One region of the Paenibacillus canaveralius genome, then DNA from elsewhere that is predicted to be linked to it. Evidence: predicted binding sites of a transcription regulator. Region 1 holds the regulator's gene; the other holds the start of a gene.
The links. Region 1 encodes NrdR, which represses ribonucleotide reductase genes. Its sites were predicted from a motif close to AACACNATATATNGTGTT; they were not measured.

Region 1 (15,726 bases):
CGACATAAAGATTACACGGAATACAAGGGCGGGCGAGCCAAAACGCCGCCGGAGCTTTCCGAACAGTTTCCTCTTATTAAAGAACTGATGAACGCTTTCGGCATCCGCCAGTTCGAGCTGGAAGGCTATGAAGCGGACGATATTATCGGCACGCTGACCAAATCGGCGGAGCAGGAAGGCAAGGACGTGCTGGTCGTTACCGGCGACAAGGATATGCTGCAGCTCGTATCAGACCGTGTGACGGTTGCCCTCACACGCAAAGGCATCAGTGAAGTGGACCGTTACGATCCGGCGGAAATCAAAGCGAAGTACGGGCTCGTTCCGGCCCAGATCATCGACCTGAAGGGTCTGATGGGCGACTCTTCCGATAATATTCCGGGTATCCCCGGCGTAGGGGAGAAAACGGCCCTTAAGCTGCTGCACGAGTACGGTTCCGTCGAATCCGTCCTGGAACATGCGGACGAGATGAAGGGCAAGATGAAGGAAAAGATCCGCGACCATGCGGACTCCGCCCGGATGAGCAAAGAAATCGCGACCATTTACCGCGAAGTGCCGATGGATACGGACTGGAGCGGCCTCGCCTTCTCCGGCTTCGAAACGCCCGAGCTTGCGGCCATGTTCCGCAAGCTGGAGTTCAAGTCGCTGCTCGAGAGGCTGGACTTCTCCGGCGCCGGGGAAGCGGCCTCCCCTGAGGAGGCGGAGCCCGGCCCCGCGGAAGAGCTGGTTGTCCGCCTCATAGACGCGGACAACATCGCAGACCTGACCGGCGCGCTGAAAGACGTAAGCGCGCTGCATGTCGAGGCCGTGGGGGACAATGCCCACACGGCTGAGCTGGTCGGGGCGGCGTTTCACACGCCGGAGGCGGGCTACTACGTGCCCGCGGCCGTGCTGACCGCTCCCGGAGCGGAAGCGCTGCGCGCCTGGCTGGCGGACGAGCGTGCTCCGAAGAGCACGTGGGACCGCCACCGCGCGGAGCTCGTGCTCGCCTGGAACGGCATCACGCTGTCCGGCGTGACGTTCGACGTCATGCTCGCGGCGTATCTGCTCGATCCGACGGAGTCGTCGCTGACGCTCAGCGGCATCGCGGACAAATACGGCGCGCTTCATGTAGCGCCGGACGAAGCGGTCTTCGGCAAAGGCGCGAAGTTCCGCCTGCCGGAGCCCGAGGCCGTCGCGGAGCATCTCGTCCGCAAGGCCGACCGCATCTCCCGCCTGGACGTCTCGCTTCGCGAGAAGCTGGAGCAGGCGGATATGAAGCAGCTCTACTACGAGCTGGAGCTTCCGCTCTCGGGCGTACTCGCGGATATGGAGCTGCGCGGCATCAAGGTCGATACGGCCGGGCTGAAGCAGCTCGGCGACGAGCTCGCCGTGCAGATCGACCGGACGATGACGGAGATTTACCGCCACGCCGGGATGGAATTCAATATCAACTCCCCGAAACAGCTGGGGGAAGTGTTGTTTGAGAAATTGCAGCTTCCGGTTCAGAAGAAAACGAAGACCGGGTACTCCACGGATGCCGAGGTGCTGGAGAAGCTGGCCCCTTACCATGAAATCGTGCAGGGCATTCTCCATTACCGGCAGCTTGCCAAGCTCCAGTCCACATATGTGGAAGGGCTGCTGAAAGAGGTGCGCAAGGAAACCGGCAAGGTTCATACGTACTACAGGCAGACGATCGCGGCCACGGGCCGGCTCAGCAGCCAGTATCCGAACCTGCAGAATATCCCGATCCGGCTGGAGGAAGGGCGCAAAATCCGCAAGGTTTTCGTGCCTTCGGAGCCGGGCTGGTCCATTCTGGCCGCGGACTATTCGCAGATCGAGCTGCGGGTGCTCGCGCACATTTCGGGAGACGAGAACCTCAAGGAAGCTTTTACGAATAATATGGATATTCACACGAAAACGGCCATGGATGTATTCGGTGTCTCCGAATCCGAAGTGGACGCGAATATGCGCCGCTCGGCGAAGGCCGTCAACTTCGGCATCGTATACGGAATTAGCGATTACGGGCTTTCCCAGAACCTGGCCATCACCCGTAAGGAAGCCAGCCAGTTTATCGAGCAGTATTTCGCCGTTTTCCAGGGTGTCCGCAAGTATATGGACGATATTGTGCAGCAGGCCCGCGAACAGGGGTACGTGACGACACTGCTTCAGCGGCGCCGGTATTTGCCGGAAATTACGGCTTCTAACTTTAACCTCCGTTCTTTCGCGGAAAGAACGGCAATGAATACGCCGATTCAAGGAACGGCGGCTGATATCATCAAGCTTGCCATGGTGCAAATGGACGAGCGCCTTAAAGCGGAAGGCTTGAAAAGCCGGATGCTTCTTCAAGTACATGACGAACTGATTTTCGAAGTTCCGCCCGAAGAGCTTGAAACGATGCGCCGCATCGTGCCGGAAGTTATGGAAGGCGCGCTTGCGCTGGACGTGCCTCTGCTCGCCGAGGTGGATGACGGTTACAACTGGTACGAAGCGAAATAAGAAGAGTGAAATGGTGAAAACACAGCATGAACCGAGGTGAAACGCCATGCCGGAATTACCGGAGGTGGAAACCGTACGGCGGACTCTCAGCCGACTGGTCGTCGGCAAGACGATTCAAGAAGTGGAAGTCCGCCTGAAACGGATTATTCAAAAACCCGAAGAGCCCCAAATGTTCGCCGACCTCCTCGAAGGCCAGACGATTCAGGGTATGAGCCGCAGAGGCAAGTTTTTGCGCTTCCTGCTGGATGACGGCGTGTTAGTGTCCCACCTGCGGATGGAAGGCCGTTACGGCCTTTATGAAGCTTCAGACGAGGTGGAACCTCACACGCATGTGATTTTCCGTTTTACGGACGGGACCGAACTCAGATACCGCGATGTGCGGCAGTTCGGCACGATGCATCTTTTCGCGGGAGAGGAAGATCTGAACAGCAAGCCTCTTCATAAGCTGGGGATCGAGCCGCTGGACGAGTCCTTTACGTTCGACGCGTTCCGTCAGGCCATCGGCAAGCGGAGCACGAAGATCAAACCGCTGCTGCTCAATCAAGCATACATTGTCGGACTCGGTAATATTTATGTAGACGAGGCGCTTTTTCTGGCGGGGATTCATCCCGAGAGAGAGGCGGCATCGCTCACCCGCACCGAGCTTCAGAGACTTCACGAAGCGATTGTCCATACCCTCAAAAGCTCGGTCGAAGCCGGGGGTTCTTCCATCAAATCGTATGTAAACGGTCAAGGCGAATCGGGAAATTTCCAGCATTCCCTGAACATTTACGGCCGTAACGGCAAGCCCTGCGTAAACTGCGGCAGCCTCATCGAGAAAACGGTCGTCGGCGGGAGGGGCACGCATTTCTGCCTGAAATGCCAGCCTCTCAAGAAAACGCGCAGCACGCCGAAGAAGCGGCTTTAGCACAACTCCTCCTACCCCTCCATATGATAAGTGAGTAGAGAACGCAGGTAGGAGGAATGAGGCGTGCTTCCATTTTTTTCTCTGTTGATTCTGGCTCTGGCCGTCAGTTTGGACGGTTTCGGGGTGGGGATGATGTACGGTTTGCGTAAAATCCGCATCCCGCTCCCGTCCCTCGCGATCATTTCCCTTTGTTCGGGAATCATTATCTGCATTTCGATGAGTTTAGGTGTATGGCTGTCGAAGTACTTGTCTCCGCACTATGCCGGGATGCTTGGTGCAGTCATTCTGATCGGCATCGGAATCTGGGCGCTCGTTCAGTTTCTGGCACAGAAGCAGGGCAGTGACAGAGACAGTGAAGAAAAGGAACATACAGGGACGGTGAACGAAACGGCGGCGGTACCGGCCGGAAAGGTCCGGCTTGAAGCCGTTTTTCCGTCGAGTCCGGTTGCGGTCCGCGAGCCTGCGGCGTCAGGAATAAAACCGGAGCGGGAGCCGCGGATGTTCTCGATCGAGATCAAGCGACTGGGACTCGTGATTCAGATTTTGCGTACGCCTTCGGCGGCCGACGTGGACCGGTCAGGCAACATCTCTTCTTCGGAAGCGACGCTGCTCGGCATCGCGCTGTCCCTTGACGCTTTCGGCGCGGGAATCGGAGCCGCTTTGATCGGATACACCCCGCTGCTGACTTCGGCGGTAATCGTGGTAACGAGCGGGCTGTTTATTTACTTCGGCCTGAAAATCGGCTACAAGTATTCAGGGCTCGGCTGGATCCGTAAAGTGTCGGTGCTGCCGGGAGTCGTCTTGATCCTGATGGGCATATCGAAACTGCTGTAGCTGTTATTCTTAAAAAATGTGATTGACGTGGGAGTCGAGTGAAATGAATATAGGACTCACGGGAGGTATCGCCTGCGGCAAAAGCACGGTCTCGGCCATGCTTGTCCGCCGCGGCGCGATTCTTATAGACGCGGACCGGATCGCGCGCGAAGTGGTAGAACCGGGGAGCCCCGTTCTGGCACAGGTCGCCGCGCGTTTCGGACAAGATATACTGCTGCCGGACGGCTCGCTTCACCGTAAAAAACTGGGTGAGACGGTTTTCGGAAACGAAGAAGCGCGGAAAGCGCTCGAGGAGCTTTTGCATCCGTCGATCCGCGCGCTCATGAAAGAAAGAATGGCCGCCTCGGAGCGTGAATTTCCGGACAAGCTTGTCGTGGTGGACGTGCCTTTGCTCTATGAATCGGGACTGCAAAGCATGTTCTCGTTCGTTATGGTCGTTTATGTGCCGAGAGAAGTTCAGCTGAGGAGACTGATGGAGCGGGACGGGCTCACCTTGGAACAGGCGGAAACCCGGCTTGCGGCCCAGTGGCCCATTGAACGCAAAAAAGAGCTCGCGGATATTTGTATCGACAATTCGGGGACCTTGGAGCAGACGGAGAGGCTTGTCGAACGTTTCTGGCTTCAAAGGGGGCTGTAATGAAGCTTCTGCGGAAAAAGCGGGTATTCGCCCTGCTGCTGCTCGGATTTGTGTTTCTTCTGTTCAGCAACGGACTCTTTATCGGGCAGATGATATATCCCATTCACTATCGTGAAGAAATCCGGCAGAATGCTTCCCAGTATCAGGTCGATCCTTTTCTGATCGCCGCCATTATCAAAGTGGAGACGAACTTCAACCACGATCGGGAGTCCAAAAAAGGAGCCGTGGGCATTATGCAGCTTATGCCCGATACGGCGGAATGGATCCGGGAAACATCCAATACGAAATCGGCCGATTTCCGCGATCCGAAACACAATATCCAGCTCGGCTCCTGGTATTTGGCGTGGCTGAACAAGCAGTACAAGGGAAACTGGCTCTACTCCATCGCCGCTTATAACGCGGGTCAGGGCAACGTCAGCAAGTGGAAGAACAACGGAGTCTGGGACGGGACGGAAGAGACCATCAACAAGATCCCGTTCGGCGAAACCCGGCATTATGTACAAAGAGTGCTTTACTATCAGCAAAAATTTAAGAAGCTTTACGGCGAGGAATGGAATCAAAGCGCCGGAACCAAATAAAGAAGCACCGGAGCCGGCGGGTGTAGCCGCCGGGTCCGATACTTCGGTCTTGCTTGGGTTCCGCTAAAGTTAGCGGGTTTGGCCTTGACCGGCCAGTTGTTGTTCGGCGATTTGCACCAGTCTGCGAGTAATGTGACCCCCGATTGCACCCGTGTCACGAGTAGCCATGTTACCGTAGTAACCGTCTTGAGGAATCGCAATACCAAGCTCTTGGGCAACTTCGTATTTCAGCTGATCCAAAGCTTGGTTAGCTTGTGGAACAACCAGTACGTTACTGTTGCGAGATTGTCCTGCACCCATTTCTGTTCACCTCCTTGTCGTTGGTAGAACTATTATGTGCGTTTTTGTAAGCTTGATAACAAGCAACATCTGGGAGGAAAATAAACCGGACCGAGAGGAGGAAGTCCCGATGAAATGCCCGTTTTGCGAGCACAACGGAACGAAAGTGCTGGACTCGCGGTCGGCCAACGATAACAAGTCGATCCGCCGGCGCAGAGAATGCGAGAAGTGCCAGCGGCGGTTTACAACGTTTGAGATGGTGGAGGAAACGCCTCTTATCGTAATCAAAAAAGACGGCAGCCGCGAAGAATTTAACCGCGACAAGATTTTGCGCGGGTTAATCAGAGCCTGCGAGAAACGTCCGGTTTCCGTGGACCGGCTGGAACAGATCGTTTCCGAGGTTGAAATGCAGGTCCGGAACATGGCGCATGCCGAAGTGGACAGCATGAGGATCGGAGAACTGGTGATGGAGCAGCTTTACCCGGTCGACGAAGTGGCTTATATCCGCTTTGCGTCGGTGTACAGGCAGTTTAAAGATATCAACATGTTCCTGAAGGAACTGGAACAGATTTTAGGCAAAACGAATCTGAACGCTTTGAAGCCGGACGGCTAGAGGTTCGTACATGCCGGCATGGCTTTCTTCTTTCATAAGAGGAAAGCTTTTTTGCCGTTTTGCCGAGAAAATGGACGAAGGACGGGCATATGCCCCTAATTCCCGCCAATTAGCCGAAGGTCAACAGGCATATCGGCGGCTCAGCGGCCATATGTTTCAGGGTGAAAAGGCAAAGGAGGCGACGACATGTCGATTACACAAGGAAACGGTCAGGGAGTCCCGTGGGGATTGGGGAAACCCGAGGTTACGGATTACACGAAGATCACGCAGGGGCAGGCGCAGCTGCCGGATTATCCGCTTCAGGGGGCACCTTTCGGCGGAGGGATCAATCAGCTCCAGGGCAGTCAGGGGCAGCCGCAGGGAGGGCTGCCCGGAACTTATCCGCCGCAGGGGGCTTACCCGGAGAGCTTCGGTTCAACAGACGGCGGCTGGTCCGGTCAGGCTGGATATCCTCCGGGATTTCAAACGGGCAGTCTCGGGGGCGGCTCCTTTCCCTCAGGGAGGCTTCTCTGGATCGGCCGGCGGGGCACCGGGGCAGAATGGCTTCGGCGCTCTTGAAGCGGGTGTACCTTCCGGAGGCGCTCCGGTAGCGGTGCCGCAGCCTTTTTTCATGATCGATCCTTATGTGTATCAGACGCTCAGAACGATTGTCGGCCGGGGTGTGGTGGTGGAAACGGTTCGCGGCAGCAGCCGGGGCGTTCTGGCGGATGTGAAACCGGATCATGTGGTGGTTCAAGAGGACGGCAAGAGATTTTTTATCCGGACGGCTCAAATTATTTGGGTCATGCCGGAGTAAAACTTTATCGGAGCATAACATCCGCCGGATACCGGCGGTTTTTTTATGGGCAAGTAGTTATAGTTAAAAATTTTAATATAGCTGCTTTACAAAAGAAAGTGGTCGTGCTAATATACTTACATAAAGTAAGTTATTGAATACAAGTTAGCGAGAACGAATTTTTCGAAATCAGACTAGGAGGAAATCAAAATGAACAAATTATTATATATCACTGCGAATCCAAGAAGCGTTGACCGCTCTTACGGTCTTCAGGTCGGGGAACATTTTCTTGAGGCGGCCGTCCGGGAGAATCCCGGGCTTGTAGTGGAACGGGTGGATGTGTACGAAGATCATATTCCTCTGATCGACGCCGATGTCCTGAACGGCTGGGATAAACTGCGTGCGGGAGAAGCGCTGAACGACACGGAAGCGGCTGCTATCAACCGGATGAATGAAGTGTTGGAGCAGTTTTTGTCCGCCGACGGCTACGTGTTCGTCACTCCGATGTGGAACTTGAGTTACCCGCCCATGCTGAAAGCGTACATCGACAACATTGCGATCGCGGGTAAAACGTTCCGCTATACGGCAAACGGTCCCGAAGGCTTGATGAACGGCAAAAAAGTCGTTCACATTCAGGCGCGCGGAGGCATTTATTCCGAAGGCCCGGCCGCGGACTTTGAATTTACCGACAAATACCTGCGGGGAATTATGGCATTCGTCGGAATTACGGACTACGAGCATGTCTATGTGGAAGGGATTGCGGCTTATCCGGACAAAGCGCAGGAGCTTGTGCAGGGTGCCAAAGCGAGAGCGGCGGAAGCAGCCGCTAAGTTTGCGAAAACCCCATCGCGAGTATAAGCTTCCCTCTTGCGGTGTTCCCATAAACAAAAAACTGCCCTCTTGCGAAGGGCAGTTTTTTTGCGTTTGATGCGGCCTTAACGAAGGGAACCGTGTACAGGTTCATCTCAGCCCTTGCCGATGAGAAGTGAGAGCAGTCCTGCCGCAATCAGAGGGCCCACGGGAACGCCGCGGAACAGGGCAACGCCGAGGACGGTACCGATAAGCAGCCCGGCCACGACATTCGGCTGGTTCGTCATGAGAAGAGCGCCCCGGCCGCCCAGGTAAGCAACGGCGATTCCGATAAGGACCGCCAGAAGCGATTTCCAGTGCATAAAGGACTGGAGAATAGTCTGGACGGGCATTTTGCCGCTGGCAATCGGCGTCATTACACCAATGGTGAGAACGACGACGCCGATCGTAAGTCCGTACTTTTCCAAAAAGGGAAAGGCCTGATGTACATTCATCACCCGCAGAAGCAGGAGAACGAGCATGGCAATCGTAACGGTCGAATTGCTGCTGAGCAGCCCGAGAAGGGCCAAACCGAGCAGCAGGATGGAAGGCATGTCCACTTGGGCCATCGTCGGATTCCCCTTTGGGTCTTTTTTTTGTTTCCATTGTATAGCATTCAAGCCGCATCAACAAGGAAGGGACCGGTAAAAAGGAAGCCGCTTACCGCTGTGATAAGTTGCTTGAAGGGATATGGTATAATTCCCTATACGAGGGCGGGTTATCCAAACGGGCCCCCTGTGAAAGGAGCAATTTCCATGGAAACGATTGAAATGGTAGCGGTCGGGGCACTCATTCTCGCTCTTCTTCTGCTCATTAAAGTGTTCAGCCTGCAAAGCCGGATTAACGATATCCAATCCGATCTGGAATGGCTGAAAGGGCGGGCGGAAGGTACGACGGTGAACCGGTTAAAACCGGCAGAGGACCCTCGGCCCGATAAGTCGGCTTCGGCACAAAACTCCCTTCTTGACGAAAGAGTGCAGCATATGCTCGCACAGGGCGATAAAATCAAAGCGATCAAACTAGTGAGAATGGAATTAGGGATCGGATTGAAAGAGGCCAAGGATTATGTGGAAAATCTGGAGCGCGGCTAGGTTACAGGCGTGATCCCGCCCTGCCCTGCCAGTGCGGCGGCGTTTCCCGGGAAATCAACAAAGCCTGCCGTTACCGGCAGGCTCTTAGCTTTGCGCTTACCTATTACGCTGCGGAATGTCTGATCCGCTGCGCCTTTTTCCATGCTTACGGGCACTTGTTTACGACTCGCCAACCACTTCCCGGACAAATTTGTCGAGGGCGGTGACGTTCGTGATGTTCTCGTTGCAGACGGTACTGTCCACACACAGGTAGTTCCCGATTGCCTTGTAGTAATCGGAAGAGGCCTTCGCGGGCCTTGATTTCGTTACCGCGGTAAACAACGCGACTTCCTCGTGCTTGTTGCACAGAAAGCATACGCCTTTGTTCGCCGGTGTATATCTTCCTTCGATTCCGACCAGTTTCCCGTTCAACGGATAGATAAGAAACAACTTATTCGTCGCGATATCGGTCCAGCCCAAGTAGGTGACATAGCGGTAGTCGATTTGGGACAAGTCGGGTATCTTCAGTTTCTTGTTTTTCGGAAAAAGCTTGGCGATCTGCTTTGCCGTCAATGCCGGAAACGGTGCCAAGTAGGATTCCAGCGATTCGGGATAATGCTTGAAATCTTCTGCGGTGCGCAGTCCCGAGATCTTTTCAAGAAGTTGTTTTTGAATGCCGTCTGCGTCCGGAAATGCTTCAAGCAGTTTGAACGGAGCGCTGGCTTTTACCGATGCCACGACTTTCGGATCGGAAACGGTTTCGTGGGTTTTCTGCAGCAGAAGACTCTGCTTTTTAATGACATTATATTGATGGTTTCTAATGAATGGTTGAATCATGCTTTCAGCCCCTTATTTTTTGTTCAAGCTAAAAAATAAGTGCAAAGCCCATTATTAGAAACGATATAAGCTGTTTCGGGCGACAATGTTATCGTGAACTGTCCGCCCATGCAAAGTATCGCCCCATAATCAGGCTTCGCATGAGCCGTATCTTGTACCGGCAAAGTGATTTGCCATTTGTACCGACCTCCTCTTACCCGACCATTATAAAGTCACACGGGCATCGTTGCAATGCCGAAATCATCTATAAAAAGAATTTACCAAGTGCCGAAAAACCGGGATTGGGACCGTTACACTTAAACAAAACGCCAAAGAGCGGCGTACTGGATGATCCGGCTTGAACGATGGGATGCAGTTAACTGCTCGAACCATTCCGGGACTGTATGAGCCGGGCATTTTTACGATTAGGCTAACTTACAGGCCGCTTCCTATGAGGCTTTTATCCTCAAAAGCGGTCGAAAGCACGATTAAGGTCGTTGAAAATCCGTAGGCGCTGCATTCATCGAGAAAGCCGGTCAACGATTCCGTCGTTTCGCTTAACACTTTCATTAAAAAGTTGTACTCCCCGCTGATCCGGTAGAGATCGACAATCTCCGGGGATTTTTCGCTGAAAGCGGCGAAGCCTTTGCAGTCGGTCGTTTTGAACAAAACGAATGCCGTTGTCTGCTTGCCGAGCTTCGGAGGCGAAAGCTTGGCGCGGTAGCCCGTAATAACTCCTTGTTCTTCTAATTTGCGCAGTCTTTCGGTTACGGCCGGCTGCGACATGGCGATTATCCGGCTCATCTCGGAGATCGGAATCCGTGCGTTCTCGTGCATCAAAGATAAAATTTTCGAGTCAATCACATCCATAAATCGTTCACCTCAGTATTAAAGGTTTAAGAGATCATAAAACTTCATAATTTAGTTATACGGGCTTATATCGCTTAATGATACTATGTGAAGAATGGGAAAACCATTATAAAATGTCATTAATCAATCGCGAAGGAGAATGAGAGATGACAATGAGATTAAATGATCCGGTAACTATCGGCGGAATCACTTTACAAAACCGGCTGATCATGGCGCCGCTGCAGCAGTATAAAGGAACTCCCGAAGCGTTTGCGACCGGACATCACATAGAGCATTACGGTCGGAGAGCGAAGCATGTGGGCCTCGTCATTTTGGAATCCACGGCCGTGTCTCCGAACGGAAGACTGTGGGCAAACGACATCGGCATCTATACGGAACGGCACGTGGGGCCGCTGTGCAAAGTGACGGAGGCTGTTCATGCCCGCCAAACCCCCGTCTTTATACAGCTGTCGCACGGGGGCAGGAAATCGTCGCCGGATGTTACGACGACGTTGGTCGCGCCGAGTGCGATTGCATTCGACGATCAATACGGCACGCCCCAAGAGCTAACGGCGGAAGGCATCCGAAGCATCATCGAAGAGTATCGTATCGCGGCAAAACGCAGCAAAGAAGCGGGTTTTGACGGAATTGAGCTTCATGCCGCGCACGGTTTTCTGATTCACCAGTTCTTATCGCCTTTGTCCAATAAGCGGACCGATGCCTATGGAGGAAGTCCCGAGAACAGAGCGAGGTTTTTGCGGGAAGTTCTCAGTGCGGTCCGGGAAGAGGTCGGCAGAGACTATCCGGTCATCGTCCGGATTTCGGCCACCGACTACAGTGAAGGAGGACTGATCCCGGAAGAATGGGCCCGTATGTTAAAGCCGCTGGAGTCCGGGCTGGACGCGATCCACGTGTCTTCGGGCGGGCTTCTTCCTGTGCAGCCGAGTGACGTCTACACCGCGTATCAGCTGCCTCATGCGGCCGCGATTAAGCAGCATTTCAAGATACCGGTCATTGCCGTCGGGAAAATTTATACACGGAGCCTGGCCGATCGCATCCTTGAGGACGGTTTAGCGGACGTTATCGCGATCGGCCGCCCTCTTTTGGAAAATCCGGATTACGCGGAAGGGTTGTTGAGGGTCGGGGAAACGGCGGGAAATGTCGGGTAAGAGGAGCGGACCGGGCGACAAGTGAAACTATACGACAAAACGTTCCCAGCTAAAAAGGCACTCGCGACAGAGTGCTTTTTTATTTTGACGATAGAACGCTAATAGTGGGAAAAATGCCGGAATCATGCAAAAAAGCAAGCCAAGCATGGTATAATAAAAAGAAACGGAGTTGGATAACCGTATGCCGGATTTACTGGATCCCCGGAACGATTTTGTTTTTAAACGGATTTTTGGCAGTGAAGAAAATAAAGATGTCCTGCTGACCTTTTTGAACCGCACTTTTGCGGAGTCCGGCGAGCCGCCGTTGACCGAGGTCGTTCTGCTTAATCCTTATACGGAAAAGGATGCTCCGCTCGATAAGCAATCCATCTTTGACATTTGGGCGAAAACGGCCGAAGGTCAACTGATTAACATCGAGATGCAGCTTTTTAACAAATATGATATCGAAAAAAGGACGCTCTATTACTGGAGCAAGCGTTACTCCGGACAGCTGCAGGAAGGTCAAACCTACAAGGAATTGAAGAAGTGCGTCACGATAAATATTTTAAACTACTCGTTTATTTCCAATGACCGGTATCATAATGTTTTTCACTTGAGGGAAGATCACACGGGGCTGGAGTTGTGTGACGATATCGAAGTCCATTTTATGGAGCTTTCCAAGCTGGACGATAAGTCGGCTCCGGTTGAAGGCGGTCTGATCAATTGGCTGCTGTTCTTGAAAGGTGTGGATAAATCCAATTGGGAGGTGCTGCAGATGAATGAACCGACTTTGAAAAAAGCCATGGATACGCTGGAGTTTCTTAGCCAGGACCGGGAAGCCCGCCGATTATATGAAGAACGGCAAAAGTATTTGCACGATGAAGCATCCATGATCGAATGGGCGACGGAAAAGGGCATGGCTAAGGGCATGGCTAAAGGCGAACATAAGAAAGCCGTCGAAATCGCTAAAAATATGCTTGATCTGGGTTTGCAGGTTTCAGTCATCGCCAAAGCCAGCGGTTTATCTGAAGCTGAAGTGGAATCGTTGAAATCGGTACAATAGAGGGAATGAACTCTAGGCCAAAAGAGCCGGCGTTTCAAAAAGTCTTATGTACAACTATTATGTAAGACAAAAAAAAGCACTCCGTAGAGTGCTTTTTTTGTTATATGGAGCCATGGTAGCGCAATACGCGCTTGTATTTTTTATCCGGCAGTCTCTGTTATTGATCTTATATTACATAGATGTTATATTACATGCATGTAATAAAAAATATAGGGGGGCCTCCATGCACACAATTTCGAATGTCGAATTCATGCTCCTGCAAATGTTCGCGGAATGTCGTCAAGCTTCCGGGTACGATATCAAGAAGCTAGTCGATCAGCGGGGCTATAGAGAATGGGCTAATATCGGTACGACTTCGATCTATACAGGACTGAAGAAATTGAACGATAAAGGTTGGATCGTACCCGATGAATCCGACGGGAAATCCGGCAAGGGACCCATGCCGACCCGGTTTTCCCTCACCGATGCTGGTATGGCCAAGTTGAGAAATGAAATCCTTGACAGCCTATCTTCAACAAGGGAACGCGACAACCGCTTCGATCTCGGTTTGGCTGCTTTGCCTCATATAGGGAAAGACGAGGCTATCATTGCTTTACGGAAACGGCTGGATTTCCTTGCACAAATTTCGATGAACATTAACCAAAAGTACGAATCACAAGGCGGTGTCACTATGCCGCTGAACGTAAGGGCACTGTTCTTGCATCCGATAAGTTTAATCGAGAACGAGCAGGCGTTTGTTGTCCGTCTAATAAATGAATTGTCGGAAGAGAGAGGGTTACATGACAAAAATCATTGAAGGTTTTGTTCCTTATCAGGGCGAACATTGCGAGACGACCGCCATCGGCAATTTACTGCAGCATGCTGGGGTCCAACTAACTGAACCGATGCTTTTCGGACTCGGGCAAGGGCTTGGATTCATCTATTGGGACTCGAAGGGAATGGAATTTCCGTTTATCGGAGGAAGGGTAAAACCTGACGCATTGATTGACAACCTCGCCAACCGGCTTGATTTGACCGTCAAAATTCAAGAAACGTCGTCCGTCGACAAGGCTTGGAAGAACGTACGGGGTTGCATCGAACGCGGAATTCCGGTTGGGCTGAAATTAGACTCCTATTACTTAGATTATTTCACGAACAAAGTGCATTTTGCCGGTCACTATGCGGTCTTACACGGCTTCAGTGAAGAACACGCCTACATGGCGGACACTAGACAACAGGGCGGACAGGTGAAAACGAGCTTGACCAGTTTGGCCGCGGCCAGAAACGCAAAGGGGCCCATGAGTTCCCGAAATCGTTCTTTTACACTCGAACCAGTCGGCGAATTACCTCCGCTCGTTCCCGCTATACGCGAATCCTTGTCCAAGAATGCGTATGACTATCTAAACCCACCCATTCGCAATATTGGCAATAAAGGCATCATAAAAATGAGCGATGAAATCTCGAAATGGCCTTCCCGCAGCAACAATATCGAACATGATCTATGTCTGACCGCGTTGCTGATGGAGCGGGCGGGCACCGGCGGTGCTTTGTTTCGGAATTTGTATCGGGATTTTTTGAGAGAATGCGCCGATCTGTTGGAAGAGCGGAAAATCGAACAAGCCCATAGTTTGTTTTCGGAAATAGCTCCGATGTGGGTCAGTGTTTCTGCGTCGATCGACCGTGCGGGCAGAACAGGTGACTATCAAGAGCTATTGCGAGCGTCGAAGCTTTTACTTGAGATAGCGGATAAAGAGCGCACAGCCGTGGAATTATTGTTGTGAATACCTCTCTCCAAACCCGTGCGTGCGGACTGAACCCCCGGGGTTCGGCCCCGCTGGCTCCATATAGACAAAAAAGCACTCCGAAGAGTGCTTTTTTTGTTTATATGGAGCCTAGGGGGATGTTCGAATCTCTGATTGAAACGGCTGACGAAGCTAACTCGGCGCAGCATCCTAGTGGTAGATTCAAACGCCGTGCTCCTTCGTTGGACGTATGGCTTCGAAGCTTATTCACTCACTTTGTGCGCGCGGACTGAACCTCGGGGTTCGGCCCCGCTGGCTCCAAAAACAAAAAGCACTCCGAAGAATGCTTTTTGTTTTATATGGAGCCTAGGGGGATCGAACCCCTGACCTCATCGCTGCCAGCGATGCGCTCTCCCAGCTGAGCTAAGGCCCCGTATTATACCCGTGATTTGTATTATACATAGATCCCGGGCTCAAAGCAAGACAAGCCGCATGAAAGTTTCAGACCGCCGAAAAAGTACTTTTTTTGACGTATTCGCCGATCCGTCTTTGTTGTAAACCTCCGCGTTTTCATGCTACCCTTAGGTCAGTATGCGTTCCGCCGGAACGTAATTTTTGGCAGGAGTGGTCCTATTGTCGAATAATACGCTCTACTGGGTGTTTACGATCCTGATATTCGGAATCACGCTGATCATGGGCATCGTCCTGATGCGGCGCACCCGTAAACTATGGCTTTCCTTCGGAATTTCGACCCTTTTCAATACGGTGATGACGGTTTTGGTCTGCCTTTGGTGGGCCCGTATTACGGATGACGCCTACAGTGTGCTGTTTCATAACGCGTTTTTCCTGCTGGGCTATTTAAATGTCATCATCATCGACTTTTTCGCACTGGTGAGTATCGGAAGAAAAGCATCGGGCGAAGGGGCCAAAAAACGCAAAAAAACTTACGAAGAAGAATACGGGGACACCTGATAGTCCGCTGCTCGGCAGTTGGGAGATTATCAGGCAGCTCGTGTAAGGAGGCTGGCACAAAGACATGAAGCCGCGTTTACGCACGTATGGCTGGTGGCTGGCCGCGACGCTGGTCTGGATGACTTTTATTTTCGCAAAAT
Region 2 (15,726 bases), 160 kb from region 1:
TGGTGTAACAGCCGTGGAGGTTCGAGTCCTCTCGACCGCATCAGCAAAACAGGAAAGCCACTGGCTACCGGTCAACCGGAGCAGGTGGCTTTTTTGTTTTTTAAGTTTTTAAGAAAAAAACCTTCTTTAAAATGAAACGGATGCCCGGCCTTTTTCGTATAACGATTTATAAATAAGTGGAAAATGGGTAGTAATTGAAAAGGAGTGTTGTAATTTGGAAAGAACGATGACGTATTCCCATCAAGGATCTTTATCACACATTCTGCGGACCTTTGCGCTTTCTCTGCTGATCTCGTTCGTAGGCATGCTGGCGGGTGCCATGATCGTCCCGCCGTCGATCGTCCCGCTGTTTATTGTCGTTGAGCTCGTCATGATCGTCGCGGCCATCGTGGTCCGTATGCGCGGCAAAAACATCGGTTACGGGTTCCTGTACACCTTTACGGCCATTTCGGGCGTAACCATGTACCCGGTCATTATGTCGTACGGTTCGCTGATCGGTGCCAACCTTGTGTCCGGCGCTTTTCTGGCCACGGCCGTTATATTCGGGGGACTTGCCTGGTACGCGGCCCGTTCCGAAAAGGACTTCAGCTTCCTGGGAGGATTTCTGTTCGCCGCAACAATCGGCCTTGTGCTGATGGGTGTGCTCTCCCTGTTCGTCAACTTCGGTTCGACCCTGAATCTGCTGCTGTCCGTCGGCGGAATTCTGATCTTCAGCGGCTGGGTGCTGTATGATGTCGCTCAATACCGCGAAGGCGTTGCAGCGGAAGAAGTCCCCCTCGCCGCACTGAATCTGTATCTCGACTTCATTAACCTGTTCCTGTATATTCTGCGTTTTATCGCTTCGATTGTCGGCATCAGCCGCGATTGAGGCCTTACGGCTCACACCACATAGACCTAAAACGGCTGATGCTCTGAGAGCGTTAGCCGTTTTTTTGTGCGCCGCTTCTCGGCAGCTCCCTCTATTTGTCTTTGGCTTTATGGCAGGCGATTTTACACTTGCGGGCCAGATCCGTTTTGCTCATCCCTGGATAAAGGTTTCCGTATTGCTTACGGTGTTCGAGATCTGCTTGGATGGCTGTCTGGATCATCGGGGAAGGGGAGTTGCAAGAGACCTGTCCCGTGAATGTGCGCGTGGCGGGTTTTACGGAAAGGCAGCCGGGAAATACTAGACCTAAAGAATCGCATTCCTTACGCGGAAAAGGAGACCTGACAATGGCAAAAGGCGGAGAAGAACTTGTGAAATATATAACGGAGCAGGTGGTTCACTATATAGAAACTCCAAGACAAGTACGAAAGGAAGCGCGCGTCCGGCAAAAGGAAACCAGAGAAAGCTGGTCGGTCCACTGGTTCGGAATGATTCCCCTCTCTCTCTCCATGCTCGTGAAGGCCGTAAAACGCCGGAACAGAGACTGAATGTTCTGCATGCTTTACTTTGAAACAAAAAAGCGATGTGGAATTCGCCTGTGCCGCTGCCGGGAAATTGAGAATTCAGAGCATATATCAAAAAAAGAAGCTTCCTCAGGTTCCTCAAGGAAACGGTAAACCGTTCCGGGAACCCGGGGAAGCTTTTCTATGGGAAAGAGGAGGAGATACCGTCAGTCGGGTAAAACTTTCCCAGCGAAACCGCGGCGCCCAGAAGCACGTAACGCCTGCCTTCCTGCTCGAAGGCGATAAAAGCGGCACCGCCTGTCCAGCGCAGCGCGCCCGTTACGGAGAGCGGCAGCGTAAGTCTGCCGTCGAAGCATTCACAGACGAAGGTCAGTGACTTGCCGGCCGCAAGGTAAGGAATCAACTCTTCGTACGAACGGATAGGGAGCGCGTTACGGGTCAGCCAGCTGATCTCTTCGTAAGGATCGTGCGGCGGGACCTCAAGCGGCGTTCCGGGTATAAGTTCAAAGGCTGCGCCATGCAGCCTGAGCAAACTTGAAGCGCTGGCGGGCGAATAATTCCGGAAGGTCCGGATTTCGCCGGTTTTGGCATCGATGAGAATACGATTGTTCCCGGCAGGAACGGTCCAGACCGCATGGAAGGCATCCGTATAAAAACGCTGCAGCCTTGCTTCCGAAGTATCCAGCCAAGTTTTATAGGACATGGATGAAGGGATGATGGCATGCTGCACCAAGATGCGGTACAGCGTCCGGGTGCTGAACAGGGGATGTTCGCCCGTTCCGTATTCGATAAGCTGCAGGGTGCCGTTCTCGGCGGCTGAAACGATCAGATAGCCTGCTTCAAGTCCGTCGTCGTCCGTCAACAGGACGATCCAGCCGTGCGTGCCCGGTCCGAGAGGAGCGACTGTCCATCGGGCGCGGCTCCAGGATTCGAAGCCTTTTTGTGAGGCAAGACTGTCGATCCAGCGGACAATATGTTCGTTCAGCACCTTATCGGGGCTCTTGCTTGATGCGCCTGAAGCACTACCAGACCGCTGACCGGACGAAACGTCCGCCAGAACATCGGCAGGTCTGATTCCGGGAAGAACCGTGTACCTTTTGTCCAAATAGGCTTGTCCGGTTTCGGGCTCGGTTCGTGTTTCCAAGCTGTCAAAGACTTCTCCAGCTTCAGTTGCGAAGAGGGATTCACCCTGCGAGAAAGAAGGGGGCCCGGCAGATAGCCAGACAACAAGCGCCAGAAGCGCTGCCGTCCATAGAGCTTTGCGGTTCATTCGTTCACCTGCCTGCCGTTCATTCTATAAATCTAGTGTAAAGCAATCCTGATAAAAAGTTTGTTAAAACGTGTAGGCGGGCCCATAGGAACTTTTAGCGACTTTCGTCGCATCTTCACCTTTCCTCCGCCCTTAAATGAAATAATCCGCAATTGATGACGGAAACATGCACTCTCGGCCGGTACTGCCAGTCTACCTCCGCCTGCCGGGCCGCATAGCGGGTTTCCAGCTCTTCCCGGGCTTCCGGCTCGGCTGCCGCAAGCATGCCTTCGTAATACAAGCGGACGAGCTGATGCTCTTCGGCCAGCACCTGATTGGCGCGGTCCGCCCAGCGGTGGTCGGTGCGGCGGATTTTCTGCTCCAGGTAATCTTCCAGGATCGAGGCGGCTCTCGACAGGGTCAAGTTATCGCCGAGCAGATGAATATTGGCGGGCAGTTTCGGCGCGAGCTTCTTTGTCAGCATGGAAGGATGAAACTCCTCGCGTATTTCTCCCGTCGTCATTTGAATGGCCAAGGAGTGGACCTCGCTGCGCTTCATATCGCAGGCATACTCCACCTTGTAGTTTACATTCATCCAGGTGCAGTAGGTGAGAGGAGCGGAGCGGGCCGGCACCGGGCTGCCGGGTGCCGGCGGCGGAGCCTCGAACAACCGGGTGAACCGCCCGTTGTTCAAGGCGGTCGCGAAGAGCTGCTGCAGGCGGCGGCTGCCGAACGTAACCTCGTCGCGGGGGACCCGGCCGATGGGCGGAGCGGGGGCCGTGCCGAAGTACCGCCCGAGGATGCTGTCCGCGGAGCGGATCGCTTCGGGCGGGCTTCCCCCGCTGGCGGCCGGACCGGCACCGGCGGAAGCCCCCGGACCGGCTCCCGGCACGGGAGAGGCCCCCGGCTGCCCGTTCCGGGGACCGGCCGGTACGGGACGGGACGCCGCCGCGGCTGCCGCATCCCCTTCCGGATCGAACACGAAACGGTAAGTCATCGTTTCGGGTTCGACTCCGGTGCGCTCGACGAAGCTCCAATAGTAGGAGCGGCCGGTAAGTTCTTTATCCGCTTCCGGAGAGAGGTTCACGATGACGGCGTGCTTCGTTTTTTCGATAATGCGGCAGTTGTACGCTTCCAGAAACCGCATGACAAAGCGTTCAACCTGGGCGGTATTCATGGTTCACCCCGACATTCTGCCCGATGGCGCTGAGTATGGAACCGATTTTGGCTTTCCTTTCGTTTTCGGGCTCCAGCTCCTCACGGATGCCGGACAGCGAATCGCCAAGCCGGTCGATCTGCCGGCGCATGTCTTCATCGGAACGCGACTCCATCATCATTTTGAAGAGCGAGCTTTCCAGCGAGGTCGATTTTTTCTCCAGCCGCTCCAGAATCGAATCGAGTTCGCCGATGACCAGCTCGAACATATTGATTTTTTCGTGCAGCAGGTTCAGAATATGCTCTTCGATCGTATTACGGGTAGAAAGGTTGTAAATTCTTACGTCGTCCGTCTGACCCAGCCGGTGTACCCGTCCGATCCGCTGTTCTACACGCATGGGATTCCAGGGCAGATCAAAGTTGATCATATGATGGCAGAACTGAAGGTTGATTCCTTCGCCGCCCGCTTCTGTAGCGACCAGCACCTGTACCCGGGTGCGGAACAGGTCCATCATCCAGTCTTTTTTGCCCCGGTTCATTCCCCCGCGGTAAGGGACGGCCGTGATTTTATTTTCTCTTAAATAATTCAGCAAGTACTCCTGGGACGCCCGGTATTCGGTAAAAATGATCACTTTGTCATTGATTTCCCGGATCAGATTCAGAACGGTTTCGGCTTTCGTGTTCGCCTGAATGCTGCGGATGCGTTCGACCAGCTCCCATATTTTGGCCCGGACCGGAGAGTTTTCTTCCGTTTTTTTGAACATGTTGACCAGGGTGATAAAAACCGCGTCACGGGAACTGCACACTTCCCTTTGAAGGGTAACAAGCGCAAGCGTATTGCTCGTCTGGCCCTGATTTTGTTCATACTGGCTCCGGATAAAATCCGTGACGCCGTCGTAAAGCGCCTGCTCCTCGGGAGAAAGCGTAAGCGTAATATTTTTCACGATCCGTTTTTTAAACTCGACATTTCCGTCCCCGCGCCTGTTGCGGATCATAATTTTGGATAGCTCCTGCTGGAGAACGCCTTCGTTTTTCGGCATCCTTTTGGCCATAACAAAGTTAGCCTGAAAATTCGTATGAGCCCCGAGTTGACCGGGTTTCAGCAGATTAATCAGATTGTACAGTTCTTTAAGATCGTTCTGTACGGGCGTGGCGGTCAGCAGGAGGCAGTATTTTTTCCGGAGCTCTCCGACGAACTGGTAGTTGGTCGTCTTTTTGTTTTTCAGCTTATGGGCTTCGTCCACGATAAGCATGTCGTAATCCAGACCGAGTACGATTTCCCGGTGCGGATCACGCTTGGCGGTGTCCATGGAGGCGACAATCACGTCGCACGTCTGCCACATATACGATTTTTTCTGGGCGGCCGCCGCGATCCCGAATTTCTGATTGAGCTCACGGACCCATTGCAGGACAAGCGAGGCGGGAACCAGAATGAGCGCTTTGCGGACAAGACCGCGGATCATGTATTCTTTTAAAATGAGTCCGGCTTCGATCGTTTTGCCCAGTCCGACTTCGTCGGCCAGAATGGCCCGTCCGCGCATGTCGTACAGCACTTTCTTGGCCGTTTCGATCTGGTGGGTCATGGGTTCGATCCCGTTTACATGTTTCAGGCACAGGAGCTCGTCGAAGGAGTGGATCAGGTTGGATTTTTCCGCCTCGTAAGCGAGCTGGTACAAGGTCCAGTTATCCCAGGGGCCGTTGCGGACGACACGCGACTCCCAGTCCAGAAACCATTCCCGATCCGTGTGCATGCTCAGCCCTTCATGAATAGGGCGGATGTGCTCCGTTGTCTGGTTGTTCATCTAGGCTCTGCCTCCTTCTCGAAAATGGGCCTTATCCGGGGCGCTTGATTTCGTCCCCTGTGCCCCTCGTTATCTTGCCGCTTAAAAATGATAGCGGTCCGGCACGGCCGGCCTGCAACTTTGTAACTAGTATGATCCAAAGAAGGAGGTTTCATAACGGGTTCGTATTTCCGGGACTCCCGCGGTTTACCGGGGCATTTATAACTTCAGCGGAAGCTCTATCGAATGTAATCGGGAGAACTCCTGTGCTATGATAAAGGAATGATGGGGCATTCATAAACAACGCGTACGGGAGGGGTTCTCCACGCCCGGCGTTTTTGATAAGAAGGGAAGAGGAACATGACAACATGGCGGTATATGCATACGGGCAACCGGACGGCGGCTGAAAATATGGCGATTGACGAGGCGATTCTCATCGCCCACAGCGAAGGCAGGGTCCCGCCTACGGTCCGTTTTTACGGCTGGGGGCCGGCAGCGCTCTCCATCGGTTATTTTCAGAAAGCGCGGAAGGAGATCGATCTGGACAAAGTCGCCGGCGAAGGTCTCGGATTCGTACGCCGTCCGACGGGCGGACGGGCGGTACTTCACGACGCCGAACTTACTTACAGCATCATCGTTTCGGAGCGCTATCCGGGAATTCCGACGAGCGTAACGGAAGCATACCGTGTTCTCAGCGAAGGACTGCTGCTCGGATTCCGCAAGCTGGGGCTGGCGGCCGAGATGGTCAATCTGGCAACCGAAGAAGAGAAGCGCAAATACGAGTCGCTGGGTTCGGCGGCCTGCTTCGATTCACCTTCGTGGTACGAGCTTGTGGTGGAAGGCCGCAAAGTCGCGGGAAGCGCGCAAGTGCGGCAGAAGAATGTCGTGCTTCAGCATGGCTCCATTTTGCTGGAACTGGACGTCGAGCAGTTGTTCGGCCTGCTGCTTTTCTCCAACGAGCGGATTGCGGAGCGGATGAAGCAGAGCTTTGTGCAGAAGGCGGTAGCGATCAACGATCTGCTCCGGACTGCGGGGCTTGCCCCGGTAACGCTGGGAGACGTGGAGACCGCATTCCGCGCCGGCGTGGCCGAAGGCATGGGCATTGAGCTTGAAGACGGAGAGCTGACTCCGTACGAGCTGGAGCTTGCGCAAGAGCTTGCGCGCGATAAATACAGCACCGGCGAATGGAATCTGAAGCGGTAGCGGCGGTAATTTTTGTAATGAGGTGAGTGTGCGATGTCGATCAAGACGATTATAAAACGGACGGGGAAGCGTCCGCATACGGCGGAAAGCCTCGCGGAGGATTTGCGAAAACTCGGTGTGAAGGAGGGGATGACCCTCCTGGTGCATTCCTCCCTAAGCTCACTCGGCTGGGTATGCGGGGGCACGCAGGCGGTCATAACCGCTCTACGTGACGCACTGGGCAAGGAGGGTACGCTGATGATGCCCACGCACAGCGGTGATTTGTCGGAGCCTTCGGCTTGGAGCAATCCGCCCGTGCCGGAGGAATGGTGGGAGGTCATCCGCAGCTCGATGCCGGCCTACAAAGCGGAAGAGACCCGCACGTATTTTATGGGAGCCGTGCCGGAAGCGTTCAGAACGTACCCGGGTGTTCTCCGCAGCAATCATCCCCAGGTTTCGTTTGCGGCGGCCGGACCGCAGGCGCAGAAGCTGACCGGGGGCCATTCCCTGGCTTACGGGCTCGGTGAGGGTTCCCCGCTTGCCCGGCTGTACGAGCTGGATGGTCATGTGCTGCTGCTGGGAGTCGGCCACGACTCCAACACGTCCATCCATCTGGCGGAATACCGGGCGGCGTATGCTTCCAAAAAGGAAATCAAGAACGGGGCTCCCGTTCTTGATGGAGAAGGCGTCCGCCGATGGGTGGAATTTCCGGATGTCGGAATCGACTCGGACGATTTTGAGCGGGCGGGCGCGGATTTCGAAGTCGGGCACTCGCCGGTCATCCGCGGTAGAGTGGGCTCGGCCGAAGCGGCCTTGATGCCGCAGCGTCCGCTTGTCGATTATGCGGTCGCATGGCTGAGCCTTAATCGGTAGCGACAAGTGCCGCCGCCCGCTTAACGCGGAGCGACGCCGCGCTTTCGCGCTGCACGGTTACCCGGCGGGAATCGGCATTCGCGCGCCAAGGGCAGTCCCGGCAACAAGGCGGGCAGGCCGGATGCGCATCAAAGGCGCCGACCGAACCGGCGGTCTTAGCGCTGCTGCGCCGGACTCCGCTTCCCGCCAGCCGTTCAAAAAAGCCTCCAAACCCACTAGAGAGTGCGGTTTGGAGGCTTTTGGCGTCCGGGTGGTATCAGCGGCTTCCGGCGGGAATCGTCGCTTCGAAGGCCTGCTGGAGCCGTCTGGTAACGGGGCCGGGCCTGCCGTCTCCGATGGGAGAGCCGTCCAGCAGAACGACCGGCATGACTTCGGAGCCCGTGCTCGTGATGAAGACTTCCTCGGCCGCTGCGAGTTCCTCGGCCGTGAAAGCTTCCTCGCGCACGGCAATGCCCAGCTCCTCGGCGAGCCGGAGAACGAGCGTGCGGGTGACGCCCCGCAGGATATGATGATCGGCGGGATGTGTTTTCACGGCACCGTCTTTAACGATCATCACGTTGGACGCGCTGGCTTCGGTGATGATGCCGCCGCGGTTGAAAATCACTTCTCCCGCTCCGCTGTCAAGAGCCTCCTGCTTCAGCAGCACGTTAGGGAGCAGGTTCAGTGATTTGATGTCGCAGCGGTGCCAGCGGATGTCTTCCCTGACGATGGCGGAGATCCCGCTTTCGAGATCTTTCAGCGGACGGTAAAACGGGGAGCACCAGCCCGTCACGACCGGTTCGGCCGCGCCCGGAAACGGGTGAGAACGGGGTGCCGGGCCGCGTGTGATCTGCACATAAGCGACTCCTTCGGGAATTCCGGCAGCCTTCACAAGCCGGTCCAGAAGCTTCTCCAGCTCTTCAAGCGGATATGGAAGTCCGATCCGGACTTCCGACATGCTGCGGCTGAAACGTTCCATATGCCCCTGAACTTCAAAAAGCCGTCCCTCGTAAATACGGAATACTTCGTAGACTCCATCCCCGAAGTAATAACCCCGGTCCAGGGGAGAAATCCGGACTTCTTCGTCCGGTACAAGCTGATTTCCGAAAAGCATCATCGGGTATGATCTCCTTTAAGTCATCTTTCTAACGCCAGAATATGCGTAGAGCGCTGTTGTGGCCGGGTCGTGCGCCTGTTGGTTGAGCTTATGTACGGATAATACGAAAAATTACCCAACTGGCGAACGTCCGTTTCTTTTTTCGGCGGATCTGTTTATAGTATATAGGGGAAAGAATACCTTACACAATAACAAGCCGTTGGTCTGTATGCACGGAAACCGGCAGGAACACATTTTCATAAGGGTTGTCGGTTAAGCGCTGGGACTCGTACTTTTTTCGCTTCAAATTGTCGAAAAATGTCGTTTTTTATAAAACTACCGCGAACGAAATAAAGAGCAAGGCGAAGAAAAAGCGAGAAAACAAGCTCATGGATTTTATTATCCCGTTGAATTCATTCGTAGTTTATTCGTAACACAATATCTAGTGTTGTATAATCTTTTAAGGACACTATATATAGTGCTTACGTACATACCGCGAATTACGCGCAGTGGTGCGGGTTCCCGGTGCAGGTACATTGATTTGGGAGGGTGTTGCCGTTTTGAAGACGATGCAGCGGAAAAGTTTGGAAGGTTTGAGCGAGAAAATCTTTTTGGATCGTTACGCGTTAAAAGATGCGGACACGAACAATACGAAAGTCGGAGACGTGGTGCTTGTCCTGACCAAGGACGACCCGAAATTTCCGGCCAAGGAAGTCGGGGAAATCACGGCACGCGATGGACGTAATGTGACCGTTAAGCTGCGCAGCGGTGAAACGATCGAGTCGAACATCGACAGATTAACTCTTAATATAGAAAAAACGCCGGATGAGCTGTGGGACCGCCTGGCCAAGGCGATGGCTTCCGTAGAAGCGACACCGGAAAAACAGAAGGAATGGACGGAAAAATTCCGTTACATCCTGGACGATTGGAAGCTTGTTCCCGGCGGCCGTATCGCGGCAGGCGCGGATGCCAGCGACGAGTTGACGCTGTTCAACTGCTATGTCATTCCGTCTCCGCATGACAGCCGCGGCGGCATTATGGCGACTTTGTCCGAGATGACGGAAATTATGTCCCGCGGCGGCGGCGTCGGTATTAACCTGTCGTCTCTTCGTCCGCGTCGCGCGATCGTCAAAGGCGTGAATGGTTCTTCCAGCGGCTCCGTATCATGGGGAGGCCTTTTCAGCTATACGACCGGTCTGATCGAGCAGGGCGGCAGCCGCCGCGGTGCCCTGATGCTTATGATCAACGACTGGCATCCGGATCTGCTTGATTTTATCACCGTTAAATCGACGATGGGCCAGATTACGAACGCCAATCTTTCCGTTTGCGTTAGCAACGGTTTCATGAAAGCCGTAAAAGAGGACCTGGATTGGGATCTCGTGTTCCCGGATACGACAGATCCGGAATACGATGAAGTTTGGAACGGCGATCTCAATGAGTGGAAAAAACTCGGAAAAGCCGTAAAAGTGTACCGTACCGTAAAAGCCCGCGAAGTCTGGCACACGATCATCGAATCCGCATGGCGTTCCGCGGAGCCGGGCGTCGTGTTTATGGAGTACTACAATCAGATGTCCAACAGCTGGTACTTCAACCCGATCATTTGTACCAATCCTTGCGGAGAGCAGGGGCTTCCGGCCTGGGGCGTATGCAACTTGTCCGCCGTTAACCTGTCCAAGTTTTACGACGAGGAGAATGACGATGTCGCTTGGGACGAGCTGGGCAAAACCGTCCGTTATTCCACCCGTTTTCTGGACAACGTCATCGACAAGACGCCTTACCACTTCGAGGAAAACCGTGAGAACCAGCAGGGCGAACGCCGTGTCGGGCTCGGAACGATGGGCTTGGCCGAGCTGATGATCAAGCTGCGCATCCGTTACGGCAGCCCGGAATCTCTCGAGTTCCTGGATAAAATCTACGGCTTTATGGCACGCGAAGCATACCTGGCTTCCTCTGAAATTGCGGGGGAGAAGGGCTCTTTCAAACACTTCGACACCGAGAAATTCCTGCAGAGCGGTTTTATGAAGAACATGCATGAGGTTTATCCGGAAGTGACGGAATCCGTCCGCAAAAACGGCATGCGCAACGTGACCGTTATTACGCAGGCGCCGACGGGAAGCACGGGAACGATGGTGGGAACATCCACCGGTATCGAGCCTTATTTTGCCTTCGAATATTTCCGCCAAAGCCGCCTCGGCTACGATAAGCAGTTCGTGCCGATTGCGCAGGAATGGAAGGACGCCAACAAGGATCAGGACTTGCCCGATTATTTCGTGACCTCCATGACGTTGTCCGCCGAGGATCATATCCGCGTTCAAGCCGCTATCCAGCGCTGGGTAGACAGCTCCATCTCCAAGACGGCGAACTGTCCGGCCGATTTCACGGTTGAAGAAACCGAGCGGCTGTACGAGCTTGCGTTCGATCTGGGGTGCAAGGGCGTGACCATCTACCGCGACGGCAGCCGTGACGTACAGGTACTCAGCACGGGAGCGGACAAGGATAAGAAGGACCAGACGAAGGCCGAAGCGGCCGTTCCTGCTCCTGAAGTGCCGATCGAGACTCCTCCGGCCGTGGCAATTGCCCAGGAACCGTCAGTCGTTCAGACCGATGCTCTTTCCGGCAACGTCTTCGATAAAGAATATAAACGCCGTCCGCAAATTTTGCGCGGCGCGACCTATAAAATCAACACGCCGTTCGGTATGGCGTATATTACGATCAACGACATGAACGGCTCGCCGAGCGAAATTTTCTTGAACGTGGGAAAAGCGGGCTCCGACGTCTTCGCCATGGCGGAAGCGCTCGGCCGCGTCTGTTCCTTGTTCCTGCGCTACGGCGACCACGGGAACAAAGTGAACCTGCTGATCAAGCATCTCAAAGGCATCGGCGGTTCGGGTGCCATCGGCTTCGGCGCCAACCGCGTCGAGTCCATCGCCGATGCGGTCGCCAAAGCGCTGGAAATGCATGAGGAAGCGATGGCCGGCGAAACGGGAGCGGAGGCTTACGTGACGGCCACGAAAGAAGTCATGCATGAAGAGCCTGCTGCTCTTAGTCATGCTGCGCCTTCCGCGGGTGCCGCGCCCGCCGGGCTGACGTCGCTTGACCTGTGCCCGTCCTGCGGTTCCGCCTCGCTCGTGAACAGCGAAGGCTGCAAAAACTGCACGAACTGTGGATACAGCCGCTGCTCGTAAAAATCATACTTGTAGGCGGGGCTGCTTTATTATTGCATTTTGCCCCCGCTACTCTCTCGGGAATACTTGAAGCCTCGGCTCAAGTATTCCTTTTTTATCGTCCAAACGCGTACTATTATTGGCAGACTCTACTTTTCCTGGTTTAATATCTCGAATTTTAGTCCCAAAATTCGATGATCATATGATCACATCTCTTACAATCACTGATTTCATGGGAGGGGAATGCGGCAATACGTATTCTCCTCGTTCATGCAATATCAAACGCAGTCTCGCAGAAGCAATGTCTATAGACCAAGGTACATATTTACCGGCAAATTGAACAATATATAGCTGCAGACCCGGTACGTGCATGAAGGCGAGAGTTGGATTTTTTATTGGAACATTTCCCTCCAAATGGAATTGCCGGAAATTGAATAGGAAAGGGAACTTTTAAGTACCTATAGCACAAAAAAGTACGTACTTTTCTTTTGGGCTAGCCTGTAACATAATAGGTTTTGCCGGCAAGGAGAGACAAAATTTTAATAGATAAATAACTCGGTTTAGGAGGGATTTTAATGATAAAGAATTTACAAGATACAGTGACTCTGCACAATGGTGTAAACATGCCGGGATTCGGCCTTGGAGTATTTAAAGTAGAAGAAGGTCCGGAGCTCGTAAATGCTGTCAAAACAGCTATCAAGCATGGTTACCGGAGTATCGATACGGCAGCGATTTATGGAAATGAAGAAGGAGTAGGTCAAGGTATCCGTGAAGGATTACAAGAAGCAGGTATCTCAAGAGAAGAGGTATTTGTCACGTCAAAAGTATGGAATGCTGATCTCGGATATGATTCGACAATTGCGGCTTACGAAACAAGCCTAAAAAAACTCGGGTTGGAGTATTTGGATCTGTATCTAATTCATTGGCCAGTGGAAGGTAAATACAAAGAAGCATGGCGTGCGTTAGAAACCCTTTATAAAGAAGGCCGGGTAAAAGCGATCGGGGTAAGTAATTTCCAAATTCACCATCTTGAGAACTTGTTGAAAGACGCAGAAATTAAACCGGTTATCAACCAGGTGGAATGTCATCCGCGTTTAACCCAAAAAGAGCTTGGGACGTTTTGTGAAAAACATGGCATTCAATTGGAAGCTTGGTCTCCGTTAATGCAAGGCGAACTCTTAGACAATGAAGTTTTGACTACCCTTGCTGCCAAATACAATAAATCCGTAGCCCAAGTGATTTTACGCTGGGATGTACAGAACGGTATTATTACGATTCCAAAATCAACCAAAGAGCATCGTATTGTAGAAAATGCCGCCATCTTTGATTTTGAACTGAGCACGGAAGATATGAAACTTATTGATGAATTGAATCAAAATCACCGTGTAGGTCCAGACCCGGACAATTTTGATTTTTAATAAAGAAAAACTTGTTAAAAATGTAGGATCAAGACTCGTTAAAGGAAAATGAAAAAAGCCAAGCTGGCGTCGATACTTCATCGGCGTCAGCTTGTTTTAGTTTACCTATGGACGAGGATGTTTAAAAATTTTTGTTTCTTAACCAGCCTATTGTCTGATATGGACTGTTTTTGTATTGGAGTTCCATTGTACTTGTGCTCCCAATGTTTCGCTTACCATTCTTACAGGAACCAAAGTAGATCCGTTCACTATCTGTATGGGAGATTCCAAGAGCGTGCCTTTTCCGTTTACTATAGCTTTATTCGATCCGATTTGTAATTTTAAAGAGATATCCAATTTTTGAGCCGTCACGGTTTGCGTGTTACTGTCCCAAGTAACATCAGCGCCTAACGCTTCAAAGATTTTTCTCATGGGGACATAAACAGAGCCGGATATATTCTGCGGAGCTTCCTCTTGTGTATAGTCTTGAGCTTCGTCATTGATTTTTACAAAAATTCGTTCACCGTAGGAAACCGCCGCTCCTCGTAAAGCTCTATCTTCGAGTTTACTTATGGATCCTTTATTTAACGGATTGTTGGCCAAATAAATTTCCCACAGATCGGTTTGGTTATCCAGTGAACGTATATCTTGGATTTGATTATTGTTCAATGAGATCTTTCTCGGAGTTATTTGAGATAGTGCGGATATATCCGAAAGAGCATTGCCATCCAAATACAAGACATCTAACATTTTCAGCGATTTAATCGGACTAAGATCGGTAAGTTGGTTATTGCTTAAATCAAGTTGATAGATCTCATTTTGAGCCTCTAGTCCACGCAGATCACTAATAAAATTTCCGTCCAGAGAGAGCAGAGCGAGCGGAGGCAAGCTTTTCAGAAATTGAAGCGAAGCAATTCCGTTTGACCCTAAATATAGAGAACGTAATTCAGGTAAGCTGCTCAAAGATTCCGGATCGGTAATGGAATTGCCGTTAAGCGATAACAACGACAATTTTGGTAATTGAACAATAGGTATAATGTTTGAAATCCGATTTTGGTTAATTCTTAATAACTCGAGATTATTCGCTTGAGACAAAGGAGAAACATCCGAAATCTGATTATTCGAAAGATCAAGATCCTGTAAGTCAGTAAGCTTTTGAAGGCTTCTTATATCGGTTATTTGATTGTTTTCAAGCTGGAGCCATTTCAGATCGGGATGGTTTTCGAGAAAGTTTAGATCGGAAATATGAAGAGAACCGATACTTAACAAATTAAGCTTAGGAAAATGTTTAAGGATACTCAAATCTTCAACCGGATTTCCAGTCAATTCAAGGCCGGTCAGATGAGTTAGATTTTTTAATGGACTCAAATCTTTAACCCGATTGTATTTAAGGCCTATGAAATCAAGATTAGACAGATTACGTAAAGGCGAAATATCTGAGATTTTATTTTCTTGCAAATTAGTAGAAAGTAATTTTTTGAAATTACGCATGGAGGATATATCCTGAATTTGATTCTTGTAGGCGTCAAAAGCGGATAAGTTTTCAAGATTCTCTAATGGATCAATATTTTGCAGCTGATTTTCAGATAAGTTAAGTACTTTCAGTTCCTTTAAATTTCTAAGAGGGCTTACGTCTGTAATATGGTTCTGACTGATATCCAGATTAACTAAAGAGGGAAGATTGCGGAGAGCGTGAATGTCACTGATTTGATTTTGCCTCAAGTTAATCTTCTCCAGCTTTGTTAATCCGCTTAAAGCATAGATGTTTTCGATTTTATTTTGCATTAGTTTAACTTCCACCAAATTTTTGGCGTATTCTAAGCCTTTTAGCGTCTTAATACCCTGCCAATCAGCGGGCCCTATCGTTTTCAGGCTTTCCATGTCCCTTACCGTTATCGGACCTTCATTTTTATGAAGTTCTTTTCTGATCACGTTTTCAAGTGCGAAATCCTCGATTTCTACTTCAGGGGATTCAGCAGCAAAGATTTTTATCGGGAAAATTAAAACCGACAAAAGCACCATACTTAACAACCAAGAGACAAAACCGGCTCTTTTCAAATAATTCCCTCCCATAGATAACCTCAAGTTTCATTTTTCTTAATGATTTCAACCAAAACAACCAGATCTCTCGGTAATCTAGTTTCTATTGGTATTCGGTTATCTCCTTCTGTCAGAATTAAATAATATTTAAGAACTGCCTTAAATCATGAGCCCATCTATGCTTTCTTCGTTCGATCGCAACAGCGATAAGATAATACATAAAGAAAGCCGGTTGGGAGAATCCTTCCCCTACCCATTATTGTTTTCCCGTTCATACTTTTAATTATCACTATGTAGTTCTAAAGTCTAACAACTTGGTAAATCAAGAAATGTTTCCAGAACATTCGCGGCAACGGGCTGTACCTCCTTTTTAGTGACTTCGGTCACGTCGACCCTGGAAGACTGTTCCGGATGATTTCGC

Region 2: ABC395_RS07885 (adenosylcobalamin-dependent ribonucleoside-diphosphate reductase) is a predicted target of NrdR. The motif match lies at 9,170-9,187, and genes of this name have one in related genera.

What each region holds. Positions count from the first base shown of each region.
Region 1 is NZ_JBDFMM010000001.1:1,519,178-1,534,903, forward strand. Features, by position in the region: gene polA (DNA polymerase I) at 1-2,475, shown strand, start outside; gene mutM (DNA-formamidopyrimidine glycosylase) at 2,522-3,382, shown strand; gene ABC395_RS06980 (MntP/YtaF family protein) at 3,446-4,216, shown strand; gene coaE (dephospho-CoA kinase) at 4,260-4,853, shown strand; gene ABC395_RS06990 (lytic transglycosylase domain-containing protein) at 4,853-5,431, shown strand; gene ABC395_RS06995 (alpha/beta-type small acid-soluble spore protein) at 5,501-5,731, opposite strand; gene nrdR (transcriptional regulator NrdR) at 5,841-6,323, shown strand; gene ABC395_RS07005 (hypothetical protein) at 6,510-6,881, shown strand; gene ABC395_RS07010 (YuzF family protein) at 6,916-7,119, shown strand; gene ABC395_RS07015 (FMN-dependent NADH-azoreductase) at 7,309-7,956, shown strand; gene ABC395_RS07020 (DUF441 domain-containing protein) at 8,064-8,516, opposite strand; gene ABC395_RS07025 (ribosomal protein L7/L12) at 8,703-9,038, shown strand; gene ABC395_RS07030 (FusB/FusC family EF-G-binding protein) at 9,198-9,854, opposite strand; gene ABC395_RS07035 (Lrp/AsnC family transcriptional regulator) at 10,269-10,703, opposite strand; gene ABC395_RS07040 (oxidoreductase) at 10,850-11,851, shown strand; gene ABC395_RS07045 (Rpn family recombination-promoting nuclease/putative transposase) at 12,033-12,893, shown strand; gene ABC395_RS07050 (PadR family transcriptional regulator) at 13,117-13,689, shown strand; gene ABC395_RS07055 (BtrH N-terminal domain-containing protein) at 13,673-14,653, shown strand; tRNA gene ABC395_RS07060 (tRNA-Ala) at 14,975-15,047, opposite strand; gene ABC395_RS07065 (hypothetical protein) at 15,239-15,586, shown strand; gene ABC395_RS07070 (VanZ family protein) at 15,651-15,726, shown strand, end outside.
Region 2 is NZ_JBDFMM010000001.1:1,676,334-1,692,059, forward strand. Features, by position in the region: tRNA gene ABC395_RS07840 (tRNA-Leu) at 1-40, shown strand, start outside; gene ABC395_RS07845 (Bax inhibitor-1/YccA family protein) at 215-868, shown strand; gene ABC395_RS07850 (YqzE family protein) at 1,213-1,413, shown strand; gene ABC395_RS07855 (hypothetical protein) at 1,571-2,659, opposite strand; gene ABC395_RS07860 (YqhG family protein) at 2,775-3,815, opposite strand; gene ABC395_RS07865 (DEAD/DEAH box helicase) at 3,796-5,595, opposite strand; gene ABC395_RS07870 (lipoate--protein ligase family protein) at 5,935-6,777, shown strand; gene ABC395_RS07875 (AAC(3) family N-acetyltransferase) at 6,811-7,629, shown strand; gene dat (D-amino-acid transaminase) at 7,886-8,725, opposite strand; gene ABC395_RS07885 (adenosylcobalamin-dependent ribonucleoside-diphosphate reductase) at 9,265-11,889, shown strand; gene ABC395_RS07890 (aldo/keto reductase) at 12,444-13,286, shown strand; gene ABC395_RS07895 (leucine-rich repeat domain-containing protein) at 13,434-15,323, opposite strand; partial or broken gene nagA (N-acetylglucosamine-6-phosphate deacetylase) at 15,637-15,726, shown strand, end outside.